One region of the Mesorhizobium sp. B3-2-1 genome, then DNA from elsewhere that is predicted to be linked to it. Evidence: predicted binding sites of a transcription regulator. Region 1 holds the regulator's gene; the other holds the start of a gene.
The links. The regulator LexA, encoded in region 1, represses DNA repair genes until DNA is damaged. The targets are predictions, from matches to a motif close to TGTTCNNNNTGTGTTCNG.

Region 1 (7,819 bases):
GGAACGACACCTGGCTGCCGCGCTGCTTGCCGTCGCGCGGGCTTTCCAGCTCCAGGCCGTAGGCGCCGCATCTGGTTTCGACGAGTTGGACGAACAGATCGGTGAGTGCAATGCTCTTCTTGCGCACCGCCGCCATGTCGACATCGTCCCAAAGGTCCAGTGCTCCCTTGAGCGCCCGCATCGACAAGACAGGCTGCGTGCCGCACAGAAACCTGCGGATGCCGCTGCCGGCCGCATAACCCTGTTCGAAGGCAAAGGGCCGCGCATGGCCCCACCAACCGCTGAGCGGCTGCTGGACTCTATCGTGATGACGTTCGGCGGCGTAGATGAAGGCTGGCGCGCCCGGACCGCCATTGAGATATTTGTACGTGCAGCCGATGGCGAAATCCGCATTGGTGCTGTCGAGTTCGACCGGCAAGGCGCCGGCCGTATGGCAGAGATCCCAGACGATCAGCGCACCGACCTGATGGGCCTTGCATGTCAGCGCCGCCATGTCGCGCAGCTGGCCGGATTTGTAATTGACATGGTTGACCAGGATGACCGCAACGCGCTCGTCGATCAGTTCCTCGATAGTCGGCGCATCGACGCCCTCGAGCCGCAGCACGGTGCCGGGCCGCGTCGAGGCCACGCCTTCGGCCATATAGAGATCGGTTGGAAAACTGTCGCCCTCAGCGACGATGACCGACCGGTCCGGCCGCATGCCAAGTGCGGCATGCAGCACCTTGTAGATGTTGATCGAGGTCGTATCGCAGACCACCGTCTGACCGGCCGCCGCACCGATCAGCCGTCCCAACTGGTCGCCAAGCGCGACCGGCATGTCGAACCAGCCGGCGGTGTTCCAGGCGCGGATCAAATCCTGCGCCCACTCCTGCGTCGCTGCCTTCTGCAGCTCGTTGAAAATCGCGGGTGCCGCGGCGCCGAGCGAATTGCCGTCGAGATAGATGACGCCTTCCGGCAAAATGAACCGGTCGCGCATGGCACGCAGTGGGTCCGCCGCGTCCATGGCTTCGACGGCTGCTAGATCGAGCGTTGCGTGCATGATCTGTGACATTCCCTGGTTATTCACGTCCTGGTTACTCACGAATGGCTTCGCGTACCGGTGCGGCTCCCCGGCTGCGCTTCAGGCTGGGCAAGGCAAGCATGGCCAGCACGAACAGGCCCGTTGCAAGCTTCAGATCAGGCGGCGGCATGCCGGCGGCGAGGCAGAACGACACCAGCTGGTAGTAGATGATCGCGCCGGCGAAGGGCGCCAGCAACTGACGCCAGACCGTCTGCTTGCCGACGACGGCCTCGCCGATCATCAGCGCGGCAAGGCCATTGATGAGAATTCCCAGGCCCATATTGACGTCGGCGAACCCCTGCGACTGCACCATCAGCGCGCCGCTTGAAGCCGAAAAAGCGCTCGCCAACCCGACACCGCCTATGGTCGCGGCCCAGACATTGATGCCTTGCGCCTCGGCCATGTCAGGATTGGCGCCCACGGCGCGCACGGCAGTCCCCTTCTCGGTCCTGAAGAACATGTAGAGCAGCATGAAGGCGACAAGCGCGAGAAGGCCCGCGACGGCGATCTTGCTGGCGGGGAAACCCGGCCGCGCGAACGGCACCCAGTCGAACACCGTCGGCGACCCGAACACGGAGAGGTTGGACTTACCCATGATCCGAAGATTGATGCTGTAGAGCATCGTCATCATCAGGATGCCGGCAAGAAGCGTGTGGATGCGGAAGCGCAGATGGATGAAGGCAGTGCAGCAGCCCGCCGCAAAGCCGGCAACGAGGGCGGCAGCGATGCCCATCAGCGGCGATGCGCCGGCGGCAAGGAGAACGCCGCAGACGCAGCCGCCCAGCGGAAAAGCGCCTTCGCTGGTGAGATCGGGAAAATTCAGCATCCGAAACGGGATCATGATCCCGAGCACGACAAAGGCCAGGATCAGGCTTTGCGCCAGGGTGACCGGCATGATCGCGACGAAGCTGGTGAGAACGTCCTCGATAAAGCCCATGATGATCAGCTCGCCAGCAGCATGCGGTCGGTCTTGACGGAGAAATGGCCGATCAGATCGATAACCGTGACCCTCGCCTTCTCTTCGCCTGTGACCTCCAGGAGGACACGGCCGGCGTCGAGCATGATCACCCGGCTGCCATAGTCGACGGCGTGTTGCATGTTGTGGGTCACCATCAAGGTCGTCAGCTTCAATGCGCTGACGGCGCGCACCGTTGCCTGCATGACGATCTCGGCCGTGCGCGGATCGAGTGCCGCGGTATGCTCGTCGAGCAGCAGCAGGTCCGGCGATCCGCCGACTGCCATGATCAGAGACAGGGATTGCCGCTGCCCGCCCGAGAGCAGGTCGACGCGCGTGCCGAGACGATTTTCGAGGCCGAGACCCAGTATCGATAGGCGTTCCCTGTAGGACGCAAGCCGGGTGGCGTTCAGGCCCTGGCGCAAAGTGCGCTTGCTGCTGCGCAAATCAGCCAGCAGCATGTTTTCCGCGACCGTCATGCTGGCGGCGGTACCGCGCATCGGGTCCTGGAACACCCGAGCCAGCTTCGCGGCGCGCTTGTGCACGGGCATGCCAGTCACATCGGTGCCGTTGATCAGGATCTGGCCGGAATCGAGGATCAGGGCGCCGGAAATGGCGTTGAGCATGCTGCTCTTGCCGGCTCCGTTGGAGCCGATGACGATGCCGAACTCGCCCGTGGCAAGCGACAGGCTGAGACCGTCCAGCGCGACCTTCTCGTCGGCCTGGCCCTTGTAGAACACTTTGCGCGCGGATCGGATCTCGAGCATCGTTCCTCCCTGACCTCAAGGTGACGGCGTCCGCGCCGTCACCCTCACAGCCCCGATGTCAGTCGACGATGCAGCCGCAATCGGCCATCGAAGCCGGTATCTCGATGCCGAACGCCGCCATCGCCTTGCGCGAGATCGTCGCCATGTGGTCCTTGTAGGCAGGACGTGACGGCGCGATCGTCTTGGGATCCTTGCCCCTTAGGATTTCGGCGGCGATGTTGCCGGCGTTGATACCGACCTGCGTGTAATTGACCGCGAAGCTTGCCGGCACGGTGCCGTTGCGGACCGCGCTGTCATCGGAATTGACGACCGGAATACCGGCCTGGCGGGCGGCCGCGGAGACAGCGGCGATCGCCGGCTGGATCAGGTTCGAAGCCGGGCCGTAGATCACGTCGGCCTTGCCGGCAAGCGAAGCGATGCGCTGCTGGATGTCATTGACGTTGTCGATGCCGACTTCCACGACCTCGAAGCCGGCGGCGGGTGCCGCCGCCTTGATCTTTTCGACCAAGGCAACGTCGTTGGCCTCGCCCGGATTGTAAGGCACGCCAAAGCGCTTGGCGTTCGGCAGCAGCTTCTTGGTGAAGGCCATTACCGCGGCGACGTCCTGCAGGTCGCTGGCGCCGGTCATGCCTTCGTCTCCGGAGTCCCATGACGGTACCAGCTTGGCCGCCACCGGATCCGTGACCGCGGCAAAGACGATCGGAATGCCGGAGCCCGCGAGCGCCTTCTTGGCGATCTGCGAGACCGGCGTGGTGATGGTGTAGATCAGCTTGGGCTGCTCCGCTTGCAGCTTGGCGATCATCTGCGGCACCAGCGATGCATCGAAATTCGTATGGCTCTCCGTATAGACGACGTCCTTGCCCTCGACGAAGCCATTATCCGTCAGCGCCTTCTTGAAGCCGGCTATAGCGGCGTTGAGCTGGGGGTGCTCGCCGAAATTGGCAATGCCGATGCGTATCTGATCGGCAGCGGCAGTACCCGCGCTCACCATCAATGCGCCGGCCAGGAACAAACCCGACAACCAAGCGGATTTCGACTTCAACATCATTTCCTCCCAGATTTGATCAGCGCCGCTTGGAGCGCGGCTACTGCGGCGATCATGGTCAGTCCGCCGGCCCGTGTCAAATATTATATATAATTCTTGCCATGCTCCGACATCATATATAATTTTTCTCTGCCAGACGACGGATGGACCGCGATGCAGGATCAAACCAGCTCCACAAAGACGGAGGCAGCCTATCAGCTGTTGCGGCGCGATATCCTGACCACGCGCCTCATGCCCGGCGCCCCGCTCAAGCTGAGTGCGCTGCGCGGTACCTACGGCGTCGGCTGGACGCCGTTGCGAGAAGCCTTGTCGCGGCTCGAGGCCGAACGCCTAGTCACCGCCATCAGCAATCGCGGCTTTACCGTGGCTCCGGTGTCGCGGGCCGAACTGGAGGATCTGGCGCGCGCCAGGATGGTGGTCGAGATCCCCCTGTTCCTCGAAGCGATGGAGAAAGGCGGCAAGGAGTGGGAGGATGCTGTCGTCACCGCCCACTACCGGCTCTCCCGCTGCAAGACCGCGGTCGACGATCCCTCGGATGCGGCCGTCGACAAATGGGACGAGAACCACGAGGCTTTCCATGCGGCGCTACTGAGCGCCGCCACATGCGACTGGCTGCTGCGTTTCCGCTCGACAATCTCGGATCAGCTGCGCCGGCACCATCGCTTTCTTGGTCTGGCGCCGACATTGCGGGCCGCGGCTGGCCTCAAGGATGGCTATGAAGCGGCGATGAAGGCACTGCGCGAAGCGATTGCGATCGAACACCATACCGCGATCATGGAAGCGGCACTCGATCGTGACGTCGAGCGGGCCAAGGCGCTGATGACGGCGCATATCGGCTACACCCTGCGTGTCTACGTCCACAGCGAAGACAGCGGCGCAACCGAATACGCTGCCCGCGCCGGCAGCTCGAAAGCGAGTTCGGGATGACTTCAGCGCTCCTGCGACGCCTGTTCGCACGCACTTGATCGGGGCCGGCCGGACGCCTGGATCCATCGCTGCCCGAAGCTACGATCGTTGGCGTTTTGATTTCGTTTCGTTCCGCGAATGATGGATCCACAATTTTTACGATCCACCCCCGGAAAAGCCCTCCAAAAGACTGATGCCAAGCCTCGGCGGAGGATGGGCCACAGCCCATTAACCAAAACGATTTCAATGTGCTTGCCGACGGCGGAAAAGGTCGATTGCCGTCCGCTGTCGCGGGCAAAAAACTTCAGATGCCTTAACAAATTCATTAAACTTTAAACGGTTGCGGAACACAACTGGAACAGATAGTGTTTGTTCTGGGTTTGTTTTTCGATTCTGGTTCAGACCTTTCGTTCAATGCCTTGGGGGCCGCCATGCTGACACGCAAGCAACATGAACTGCTGATGTTCATCCACGAACGGCTCAAGGAAAGCGGGATACCGCCCTCCTTCGACGAGATGAAGGAAGCGCTCGATCTTGCCTCCAAGTCGGGGATCCATCGCCTGATCACGGCGCTGGAGGAACGCGGCTTCATTCGCCGGCTGCCCAACCGGGCGCGCGCGCTGGAAGTGCTGCGGCTGCCGGACTCGATCGCGCCGGGCCTCAATGCGGCGAAGAAGTTCTCGCCAAGCGTCATCCAGGGCAGCCTTGGCCAAGGCGGTCTCGGCCGCCAGATCAGGCCGGCGGCGGCGCCTTCTCGCCTGCCGGCGGCCGGTAACGACGACGATGCGGTTTCAGCCGTGTCCATTCCGGTCATGGGCCGTATCGCCGCCGGTGTGCCGATCGATGCCATCCAGCATCAGACGCATTCGATTTCGGTGCCGCCGGACATGATCATGGGCGGCGAGCACTATGCGCTGGAGGTCAAGGGCGACTCGATGATCGAGGCCGGTATCTTCGACGGCGACACGGTCATCATCCGCAATGCCGATACGGCAAGTCCGGGCGAAATCATCGTGGCGCTGGTCGATGAGGAGGAAGCAACGCTGAAGCGGTTTCGCCGCAAGGGCGCTTCGATCGCGCTCGAAGCCGCCAATCCAGCCTACGAAACACGCATCTTCGGGCCAGACAGGGTCAAGGTGCAGGGCAAGCTGGTCGGGCTGATAAGACGCTACTGAACCGGTTTGCCATCGGGTTTGTCAGGCTTTTTATAGGGCGGCAGCCCCCTCGCCTCGCGTGAGAATTTTCGCTGCTCGTGCCAGGGCCGGTATGGTCCGTCGACGGCGAATTCGATCGCAGCCGGGCTCGTGGCCGACTGGGGATCGAAGAAGACGGCGGCACTCCCCTTGCGGGCGAGTTGCCGTTTCGTGACGACGAGAACCAGCGGATTGTGGCAGGCGTCATAGGCGGTAGCGTCATTGACGACGATCAGGTCGGCGAAGGCGCAGGCCTTCCAGGTGTTCTTGCGATCCTCGACATAGGCGATGATTGCGCCGGATGGGTGCCTGGCAAGACACAGGCCTTCGCGGCAATAGAACGGCGATCCCTGCGGCAGGTCGGTGGGACTAGCGATGTCGAATTGCCCGTCCGTCTTGTCGAACATTTCCGGTTTGACGATTGATTCTGAGACCAGGGCGCGTTTCCAGTTTTCGGCTGCGAATTCGTTCGGACGTTCCCGGTTGACGGCCAGTTCGCCATTGCCGATCGGCAATGCGACCAGCCGCGCATCTTCCGAGATCAGCACATCGGGCGTGCGCGTGTGCGACACGGTCAACAGGCCGGCAAGCGCGAATGGCAGCGCGGCAAGCCGCAGCCAGGTCGTCGCCATCGTCGCGATGACCAGCGCGACGGTGACCAGCAGCACGGATTGCTGCGAGATCAGCCCGACCCCATCGATCGGAGAGCGCTCCGATATCCACGCCGATACGGCGATCATCGCCGTCAGGCCCTTGCCCATGAGGTAGAGAGCCGGCCAATCCAACCCGAACGGCATCAGCAACGCGCTGGCGACAGCCAGGAACATCACAACCGATACGATCGGCATGACGGCCAGATTGGCGAACAGGCTGAGCGGCGACACCCGCTGGAAATGCCAGATGGCAAACAGCGCCGTTGCGCTGCCGGCGATGATGGATGTCACGGCCAATCCACCTGTCGCCAAGAGGAACTTTCGCGTCAGGAACCCGGGCAGGGATCGCTTTGGCGGCGGTGGCCTCGTCTTTCCCGCATGGTGGTCGGCCCAGCCGGCATAGGCGCCTACCAAGGCCGCTGTCGCAGCGAACGACATCTGGAAGCTCGGGCCGACGACCTCGTGCGGGGAAACCAGGATGACGGCGATCGCCGAGATCGCCAGGTTGCGCATGGTCAGTGCCGCGCGATCGAACAAGACGGCGGCCAGCATCACCGCCAGCATGATGAAGCTGCGCTCGGCGGCGACGACGACGCCGGAAATGACGAGATAGGCGGCGATAGAGAAAAGTGCGGCGGCGGCCGCGTATTTCTTCACCGGCCGGCGCGCGGAAAAGCCTGGAAACAGCGCGAAGACGCCGCGTAACAGACCCATGATGGTGCCGGCCACCAGCGCCATATGCAGTCCCGAAATGGAGATGATGTGATAGATGCCGGTACGCCGCATCGCTTCGTTGATTTCATTGGGAATGCCGGCGCGCACGCCAACGATCAGCGCCGCCGCGATCTCGCCTTCGGCGCCGCCAATGCTGCCCCTGATATGGTCGGCGATGGCTTCGCGGGCATCTTCGATGCCAGAAAAAAGGCGTGCCGGCAGCGGCATCTCACCGTCGTCGGCGGAGACAACGGTTGGATTGCCGAGAAAGAAGCCGCTGCCGCCGATGCCGGCGAAATAGCTCTCGAAGGAGAAGTCGTAGCTGTCCGGCCGCACCGGACCGGTCGGCGGCAGCAGTTTGGCATAACCTGTGACAAGCGAGCCGGCGGTCATTTCCGGCGGTATCTTGCGTGCCGAAAGCCGGACCCTTTCCGGCGCATAGCGCAGTTTCGGGCGGGCCGTCGAAATCACGTCCATGGTCAGCCGGATGCGGCCGGTCTCCATTTCTTCGATCGAGACCACGCGG
Region 2 (7,819 bases), on a different contig from region 1:
TCGGGCTCGACCCAGTTCGCCTTATATTTCAGCATCAGATGCACCTTTTCGGGCGGCTTCGGCAGGTCGTTGTCGATCGCCGAGGCGAAGGGATGCACCAGTTCTGGCCAGGTCGGGTCGTAGAGCCAGAGCGCTGACCCGCATTTGCGGCAAAAATTGCGCTCGCCGGTCGAGACCTCGCAGTGGGGATGCTCGTCGTCCTCGATCTCGGCGCGATAGACGCCAAGGTTTCTCTTGCCCCTGATGTTCAGCGTTTCGTAGTCGGCACCGAGATTGATGGCGAAACCGCCGCCGCCCTGCTGCTTGCGGCAGATCGAGCAGTAGCACAGCATGAATGGCACGGGCGTGTGGCTTTCCACTTCGAAACGCACGGTGTTGCAGCGACAGGACCCCTTGAGCAGGACAGGCATGGCAAAAAACTCCGACAGGATAGCCTCAACCTGTCAGCATGATTTTGGTTGCGGCGATGACAAGGCCAAATGCCGGTGACATGATCGCGGCATGGACAATGAACGCATCGCCGAACTGTTCGAAGGCCTCGGTCCGGTCAGCATCCGAAAACTGTTCGGCGGCAAGGGCATCTATTTCGACGGCGTCATCGTCGCCATCGTGCTGCGCGGCGAATTGCTGCTGAAAGCCGACGAGCAAGGCGCACCGGATTTCGAAGCCGCGGGCTGCCGGCAGTGGACCTATACCGGCACGCGCCACGGCAAGCTGGTGGCGATGCCCTACTGGAGCATTCCCGACAGCGCTTTTGACGATCCGGACGAAATGACGGTCTGGGCACGCCGCGCCTATGAGGCGGGGCGGCGCGCCGGCAAGTGAACTACAAGGCCTTGGCGATGTCGGCTGCCAGCCTTGCATTGTTCTCGACCAGCGCGATGTTTGTCTTCAGGCTGCGGCCGCCGGTGAGTTCGAGGATTTTTCCCAGCAGGAACGGCGTCACCGCCTTGCCGGTTACGTTGAGGGCTTCGGCCGCCTTCTGCGCGGCTTCGATGTAGCCCGCCATTTCTTCAGCGGGGATTTCGTGGTTTTCCGGCACCGGATTGGCGACCAGCAAGCCGCCGCTGAGTCCCAGAGCCAGTCGCGTCTGATAGAAATGCGCGATGTCTTCCGGCTTGTGCAGGGTCAATGGCGCCCGGAACGGCGACTGCCGCGACCAGAAGGCCGGCATCGTCTCGCAGCCATGGCCGACCACTGGGACACCGCGCGTTTCCAGCACCTCCAGCGTCTTCTCGATGTCGAGGATCGCCTTGGCGCCGGCCGAGACGACGATGACCGGCGTGCGCGCCAGCTCATCGAGGTCGGCCGAGATGTCGAAACTCTTTTCCGCGCCCTTGTGCACGCCGCCGATGCCACCGGTGGCGAACACCTTTATCCCGACCATGTCAGCCGCGATCATCGTGGCAGCGACCGTGGTGCCGCCCGTGCGTCCCTGCGCAACGGCGAAGCCGAGATCGGCACGCGACAGCTTCATGGCGTCACCCGTCATCGCCAGCGATTCGCGCTCGCCGTCGGAGAGGCCGATCTTGATGCGGCCGCCAATCACGGCGATCGTCGCCGGCACCGCGCCGCCGTCACTGATGATCTTTTCGACATTGGCGGCCATGGCGCCATTGTCGGGATAGGGCATGCCATGGGTGATGATGGTGCTTTCGAGCGCCACCACCGCACGCCCGGCCGCCAGGGCTTGCGCCACCGGTGCGTGGATATCGATGAAAGGGCGGGCGGTTTCTGGCGTCATCTCTGATCTCCAATCCGGAGTGCGGCGCATCCACTGCGCTCTATGAATTTGCCGGTCTCATGCCACTTCCCTGGCATCCGGCACAAGGGCCAGCGCTTCCGCGAAGCTCGCCGCGGTGAATTCGGGCACGGCGTTGGCGCTTTCGATGGCCAACGTTGCCGCCGCGACGCCTTCGCGCAGGGCCTGGCGCAACGGCAGGCCGCGCAGCAGCGCCGCGACCGTCGCGCCTGCCAGCGCGTCACCGGCGCCGGTGACATCGGCGACCTTTCTGGGGACAGGCGGCAGGATCGAAAAGGCACCTGTCTCATCGAAACCCAGCACGGGGCCGCTGCCTGCCGTGACCACGCCGCTGGCAAGGCCGCTGCATCGCAAGCCGTCGATCATTTCCCCCTCCGCGGCACCTGCATTGACGCCGGCCAGCACAAGGGCCTCCCGCCGGTTCATGAAGAGCTGGGCCAGCCCGCCGAGCACCGGTATTAGCCGCGTCACCTTGGCCGGCGAAATCGCGATGGCGAAAACTGGTTTGCCGGCGGCGAGCGACAGCAACCCCTCCAGCGCGGCCGACGGCAGGTTGGCGTCGCACAGGATGGCATCGGCGGCGGCCACTTCCTGGCGTATCTTGGAACGCCGGATCTGCTTGGGAAAGGCCAGGTCGTACAATGCCATATCGGCAAAGCCGACGATCAATTCGCCTTCGCGATCGATCAGTGCCGTATAGCTCGGCGTGGTACGGTCGAGGAACACTGCCGACAAATCGACGATGCCTGCCTCGGCGATGGCCCGTGAAACCGTATCGGCTGACGCGTCGCCGCCGCGCACCGAGAGCAGCGATGCGGAGAGGCCGCGCCGTACCATGCTGCGCAACGCATTGAAGACGCCACCGCCGACATCCTCGCGCATCGTGCCGGGATTGGAGGCGGCCGGCACATAGGGGCCGGACACCTGGCCACGCCGGTCGATATGGGCGCCGCCCACGGCCAGTATCTCTAGGGATTCCACCATGGCGGCGATATGACCTTTGTTGTTGCAGACGCACAAGCGCTACAATGCGCGACAGAGCTTCGCATGCAGGACGGCGATTCGGCCGGGCGATAGGATCGAGCCGTCTGGCCCAATGCGGAGCCTGTTCCTGCCCGGGCGGAGCCCTCTCCTGCCCGGGGGGATGTATCCCCTTCGAACATGTGAATCGAAATCGCCGAATGTGCCATACTTTCGGAGATGATCGAGTCCGCCCCTGAAAGCCACCCGAATCAGACTCCACTTTGGGGTCAAGGTCTGATCCTATGCGCTATTGTTGCGTTGGGGGGATCGGATGGAAATTCAAATACCTTTCAAGGTCGAATATCAGACGGCAGCGAACGTTCCGATACAGGAGATAATAAACAGCCTGCTTGCACTCCAAAGGGTCTTGGAGGAAGCCGGAAAGAACCTCGAAAACTTCATTCCGGGATTGACGGTGCAGAAGGTGGACGTTCGCGTCCAGCAAATCTCGTCCGGAAGCCTGAAGGAAGTTCTGCTCGTTGGGCTCTTTGCCTATTTTCAGGATGAACTTCGGCAGGAGCTTCCACAATTGATACACGATCACACTGGATACACCGTCCCGGCAAATGCCGACACACTACTCGTCGTCTTGGCACTAGTGGCTATCGTCTATGGCGCGGATTTCGTCCAGAAACTCGTGCTGGGTAAGGTCCAAGACACGCCCACGCAACTTTTCAAGAGATCGCTTATCAAGGATTTGGCCCAGCGCTCCGGCAGGTCTGAAGAGGACGTCAAGGCGTTCCTCGACAAGCGCTACGGCGTCAAAACGCGGATCAAGCAGCTTGGCGATAGCGCTGTGAAGTTCTTTATGCCCAGCAAGAAACAAGGAAATGCTCCTATCCTGGTTAATGACACGACCATCGATAGCAGCACCGTTGCCGACGCTCCGATGGACTTTGCGTATGAAAAAGCCGCCCAAACGGAAAAGTCACGGCACTATGATGGTGTAGTCCTTGAAGTTCACGCTCAGGACAAAGACCGCGACGCTTCAGGCTGGGCTGCCGTTCCGCTGGGTCTGCATGACAAGCGGCTGAGAATGAGGCTAATGGACGCCGCGACGCCGGAACAATTGTGGGGCCGGGATCGCATCACGGGCGACATAGTGCTAATTTCGAAACGCGTTGGCCTCGATTTAGAACCATCTGAGATACATCTTGTGCGCATCCATGATGAATGAAGATAAAGCAACCAAGCGATTTGACCGTCTCTTAGAGGCGATGGCTACCAAGCCACCGCTCACCGTTCCGGGCGCGGGAACGATTGCAACAAGAGGTCAAGCATCAAGTGGGGATGCTTCCGCAGGTTCTGCCGAAATTCGAACTCCCAAAGGTAGGTCTGCAACCACTTCTCAGAAACCGAAACGTAAGTCCCGCGCATCGAACGCTTAACGTGCGACCAGAAGGCTTCGATGTTGTTGGTGTGGACCTGACCGCGCACATATTCGCCTTGGCTATGGTTCACGGTGCCATGCAGATAACCAAGCTCGGATAGCTCGTTGAACACGCCAGCCTCATCGGTCGCAACGCGCGATCCGGGCTTAATCCAATCGAAGATGGCTGGCATGACGTGCTTGCGACCGCGACCCTTCACGATGCGCGTGATGACTTCGCCGCCGCGCTCGATAGCGCCAAACACAACCGTCTTGTCGTCCTCGCCCTGCTTGTCCTTGCCACCGTAAAACATCTTGTCGGCTTCAACGATGCCGCCGTCCTTGCCACCAAGCGGCGTGTCGCCGTCGACATAGCCCATGTACTGGCGGATGAGATTGCACATGCGCCACGCCGTCTTGTAGGTCACACCGATAGTGCGCTGGACTTCCTTTGCGGACACGCCATTGCGGGATGAGCAGAACAGGAACATGACCGTGTACCAGTCACGTAAGGACGTGCGCGTGGCTTCGAACGGAGTGCCGGCGGTCGGGTAGACCTGATAGCCGCAGAAATCGCATTCGTAGCAGCGACGGGTCTTAACGCGGTGGAAGTTCGCTTCCTTGCCGCACTTGGCGCAAACGTGACGCTTTCCGTAACGGGTAACCATAAGATGATCGAGGCAAGTCTCGTCATCCGGGAACCGTTCAAGGAACTGGCGAATCGTCGGGAGTTTCGGGTTCGTGCTCATACAGGATCATATAGCATGACCGCTTACATGTTTCAAGGGGATACATCCCTGCCCGGGGTTGCGAGACAAAAAAAGAACAAATTGGGATATCGCTTGTTTTTCAGTTGGTTGTCACCCTTGCCAAATGAGAACAAAAAAGGTACAAAATGGCAGGGATTACGGATTGTCCGGCCTTCATTGACGACCAAGGGGTGATGTATCATGGCTCAGAATTCTTTGCGGCTGGTAGAGGATAAGGCAGTGGACAAATCAAAGGCTCTGGATGCGGCGCTGTCGCAAATCGAGCGGGCTTTCGGCAAGGGCTCGATCATGCGGCTCGGCGCCAACGAGCAGGTCGTCGAGATCGAAACGGTGCCGACCGGCTCGCTCGGCCTCGACATCGCGCTCGGCGTCGGCGGCCTGCCGCGCGGCCGCATCATCGAAATCTACGGGCCGGAAAGCTCGGGCAAGACGACGCTGGCCCTGCACACCGTGGCCGAAGCCCAGAAGAAGGGCGGCATCTGTGCCTTCGTCGACGCCGAGCACGCGCTCGATCCGGTCTACGCCCGCAAGCTCGGCGTCGATCTTGAGAACCTGCTGATCTCGCAGCCCGATACCGGCGAGCAGGCGCTGGAGATTTGCGATACGCTGGTCCGTTCCGGCGCCATCGACGTGCTGGTGGTCGATTCGGTGGCGGCGCTGACGCCGCGCGCCGAAATCGAGGGCGAGATGGGCGATTCGCTGCCCGGCCTGCAGGCCCGCCTGATGAGCCAGGCGCTGCGCAAGCTGACCGCCTCGATCTCGCGCTCCAACACCATGGTCATCTTCATCAACCAGATCCGCATGAAGATCGGCGTCATGTTCGGTTCGCCCGAGACGACGACCGGCGGCAACGCGCTGAAATTCTACGCCTCGGTGCGCCTCGACATCCGCCGCATCGGCTCGGTCAAGGATCGCGACGAGGTGGTCGGCAACCAGACCCGCGTCAAGGTGGTCAAGAACAAGCTGGCGCCGCCCTTCAAGGTGGTCGAGTTCGACATCATGTATGGCGAGGGTGTCTCCAAGACCGGCGAACTGGTCGATCTCGGCGTCAAGGCCGGCGTGGTCGAGAAGTCGGGCGCCTGGTTCTCCTACAATTCGCAGCGTCTCGGCCAGGGCCGCGAGAATGCAAAACTGTTCCTGCGCGACAATCCTGACACCGCGCGCGAGATCGAATTGGCGCTCAGGCAGAATGCCGGGTTGATCGCCGAAAAATTCCTCGAAAATGGTGGCTCTGAAGGCAATGGCGACGACGGTTTCGAGGACGAAGCCGGCGCGATGTAGGGTAACGGCCAGAGTTTGGCCATAAAACCAGCCTATTATCTGATGCTTAAGTAACAGAGTTCTGTAGTATCGCGTTCCAAACCGCCGGCCTTCGCGCCGGCGGTTTTCGTTTGCGCGTCTGCGCAAATGCCGGTGCAAAGCGCGAATTGGCCCAATTCCGTGTTTCTGGACAGGGTCAAGAGCTACGGCTAAAAGGCCAACTCCATCTTCTAGAAAACACAGAGCCATCTCCCGCCGGTCCGGCCGGCGGTTCTCTCGAAAAGGCAGTATCCATGAGTGGCGTGAACGAGATCCGGTCGACCTTTCTCGACTATTTCCGCAAGGAGGGCCATGAGGTCGTGGCCTCGAGCCCGCTCGTGCCGCGCAACGATCCGACATTGATGTTCACCAATGCCGGCATGGTGCAGTTCAAGAACGTCTTCACCGGTTTGGAGAAGCGGCCCTATTCGCGTGCCACCACCGCCCAGAAAAGCGTTCGCGCCGGCGGCAAGCACAACGATCTCGACAATGTCGGCTATACCGCGCGCCACCTGACCTTCTTCGAGATGCTCGGCAATTTCTCCTTCGGCGATTATTTCAAGGAGCGCGCCATCGAGCTTGCCTGGAACCTCATCACCAAGGAATTCGGGCTGAAGAAGGACAAGCTGCTCGTCACCGTCTACCACACGGACGACGAGGCGGCCGGCTTCTGGAAGAAGATCGCCGGTTTCTCCGACGATCGCATCATCCGCATCCCGACCTCCGACAATTTCTGGGCGATGGGCGACACCGGACCCTGCGGCCCGTGCTCGGAGATCTTCATCGACCGTGGCGAGCACATCTGGGGCGGCCCTCCCGGCAGTCCGGAGGAGGATGGCGACCGGTTCCTCGAATTCTGGAACCTGGTGTTCATGCAGTATGAGCAGGTGACGAAGGAGGAGCGGGTCGACCTACCGCGCCCGTCGATCGACACCGGCATGGGACTGGAGCGCATGGCCTCCATCCTGCAAGGGGTGGAGAGCGTCTTCGAGACCGACCTGTTCCGTCATTTGATCGATGTGGCGTCCTCCGCGCTTGGGCGCGCGCCCGATGCGGAAACGGTTGCGTCCTACCGCGTCATTGCCGATCATCTGCGCTCGTCCTCCTTCCTGGTCGCCGACGGCGTGCTGCCGTCGAATGAAGGCCGCGGCTATGTGCTGCGCCGTATCATGCGCCGCGCCATGCGCCATGCGCAGTTGCTCGGCGCCCGAGATCCATTGATGTGGAAGCTGGTACCGGCGCTGGTGCGCGAGATGGGCCAGGCCTATCCGGAACTGGTGCGTGGCGAAACGATGATCACCGAGACCTTGAAACTCGAGGAGACACGGTTCCGCAAGACGCTGGTGCGTGGCCTCGGGCTGCTCTCCGAGGCGACGGAGAAGCTCGGCGCCGGCGACATGCTGGATGGCGAGACGGCATTCAAGCTCTACGACACCTATGGCTTCCCGCTCGACCTGACACAGGACGCGCTGCGGCAGCGCAGCATTTCGGTCGATCTTGCCGGCTTCACCAATGCGATGGAGCAGCAAAAGGCGGAGGCGCGTAAGCATTGGGCCGGGTCCGGAGAAGCGGCCACCGAGACGGTTTGGTTCTCCG

Region 2: a site for LexA is predicted at 5,030-5,047, ahead of recA (recombinase RecA). Genes of this name have one in related genera too.

What each region holds. Positions count from the first base shown of each region.
Region 1 is NZ_VFTI01000002.1:28,313-36,131, forward strand. Features, by position in the region: gene kynU (kynureninase) at 1-1,039, opposite strand, end outside; gene FJW08_RS01955 (ABC transporter permease) at 1,074-1,997, opposite strand; gene FJW08_RS01960 (ABC transporter ATP-binding protein) at 2,003-2,782, opposite strand; gene FJW08_RS01965 (ABC transporter substrate-binding protein) at 2,841-3,827, opposite strand; gene FJW08_RS01970 (GntR family transcriptional regulator) at 3,981-4,754, shown strand; gene lexA (transcriptional repressor LexA) at 5,165-5,908, shown strand; gene FJW08_RS01980 (ComEC/Rec2 family competence protein) at 5,902-7,819, opposite strand, start outside.
Region 2 is NZ_VFTI01000003.1:293,092-300,910, forward strand. Features, by position in the region: gene FJW08_RS05055 (GFA family protein) at 1-410, opposite strand, end outside; gene FJW08_RS05060 (TfoX/Sxy family protein) at 502-825, shown strand; gene FJW08_RS05065 (pseudouridine-5'-phosphate glycosidase) at 827-1,744, opposite strand; gene FJW08_RS05070 (carbohydrate kinase family protein) at 1,802-2,746, opposite strand; gene FJW08_RS05075 (hypothetical protein) at 3,057-3,962, shown strand; gene FJW08_RS05080 (IS1595 family transposase) at 4,022-4,903, opposite strand; gene recA (recombinase RecA) at 5,105-6,205, shown strand; gene alaS (alanine--tRNA ligase) at 6,478-7,819, shown strand, end outside.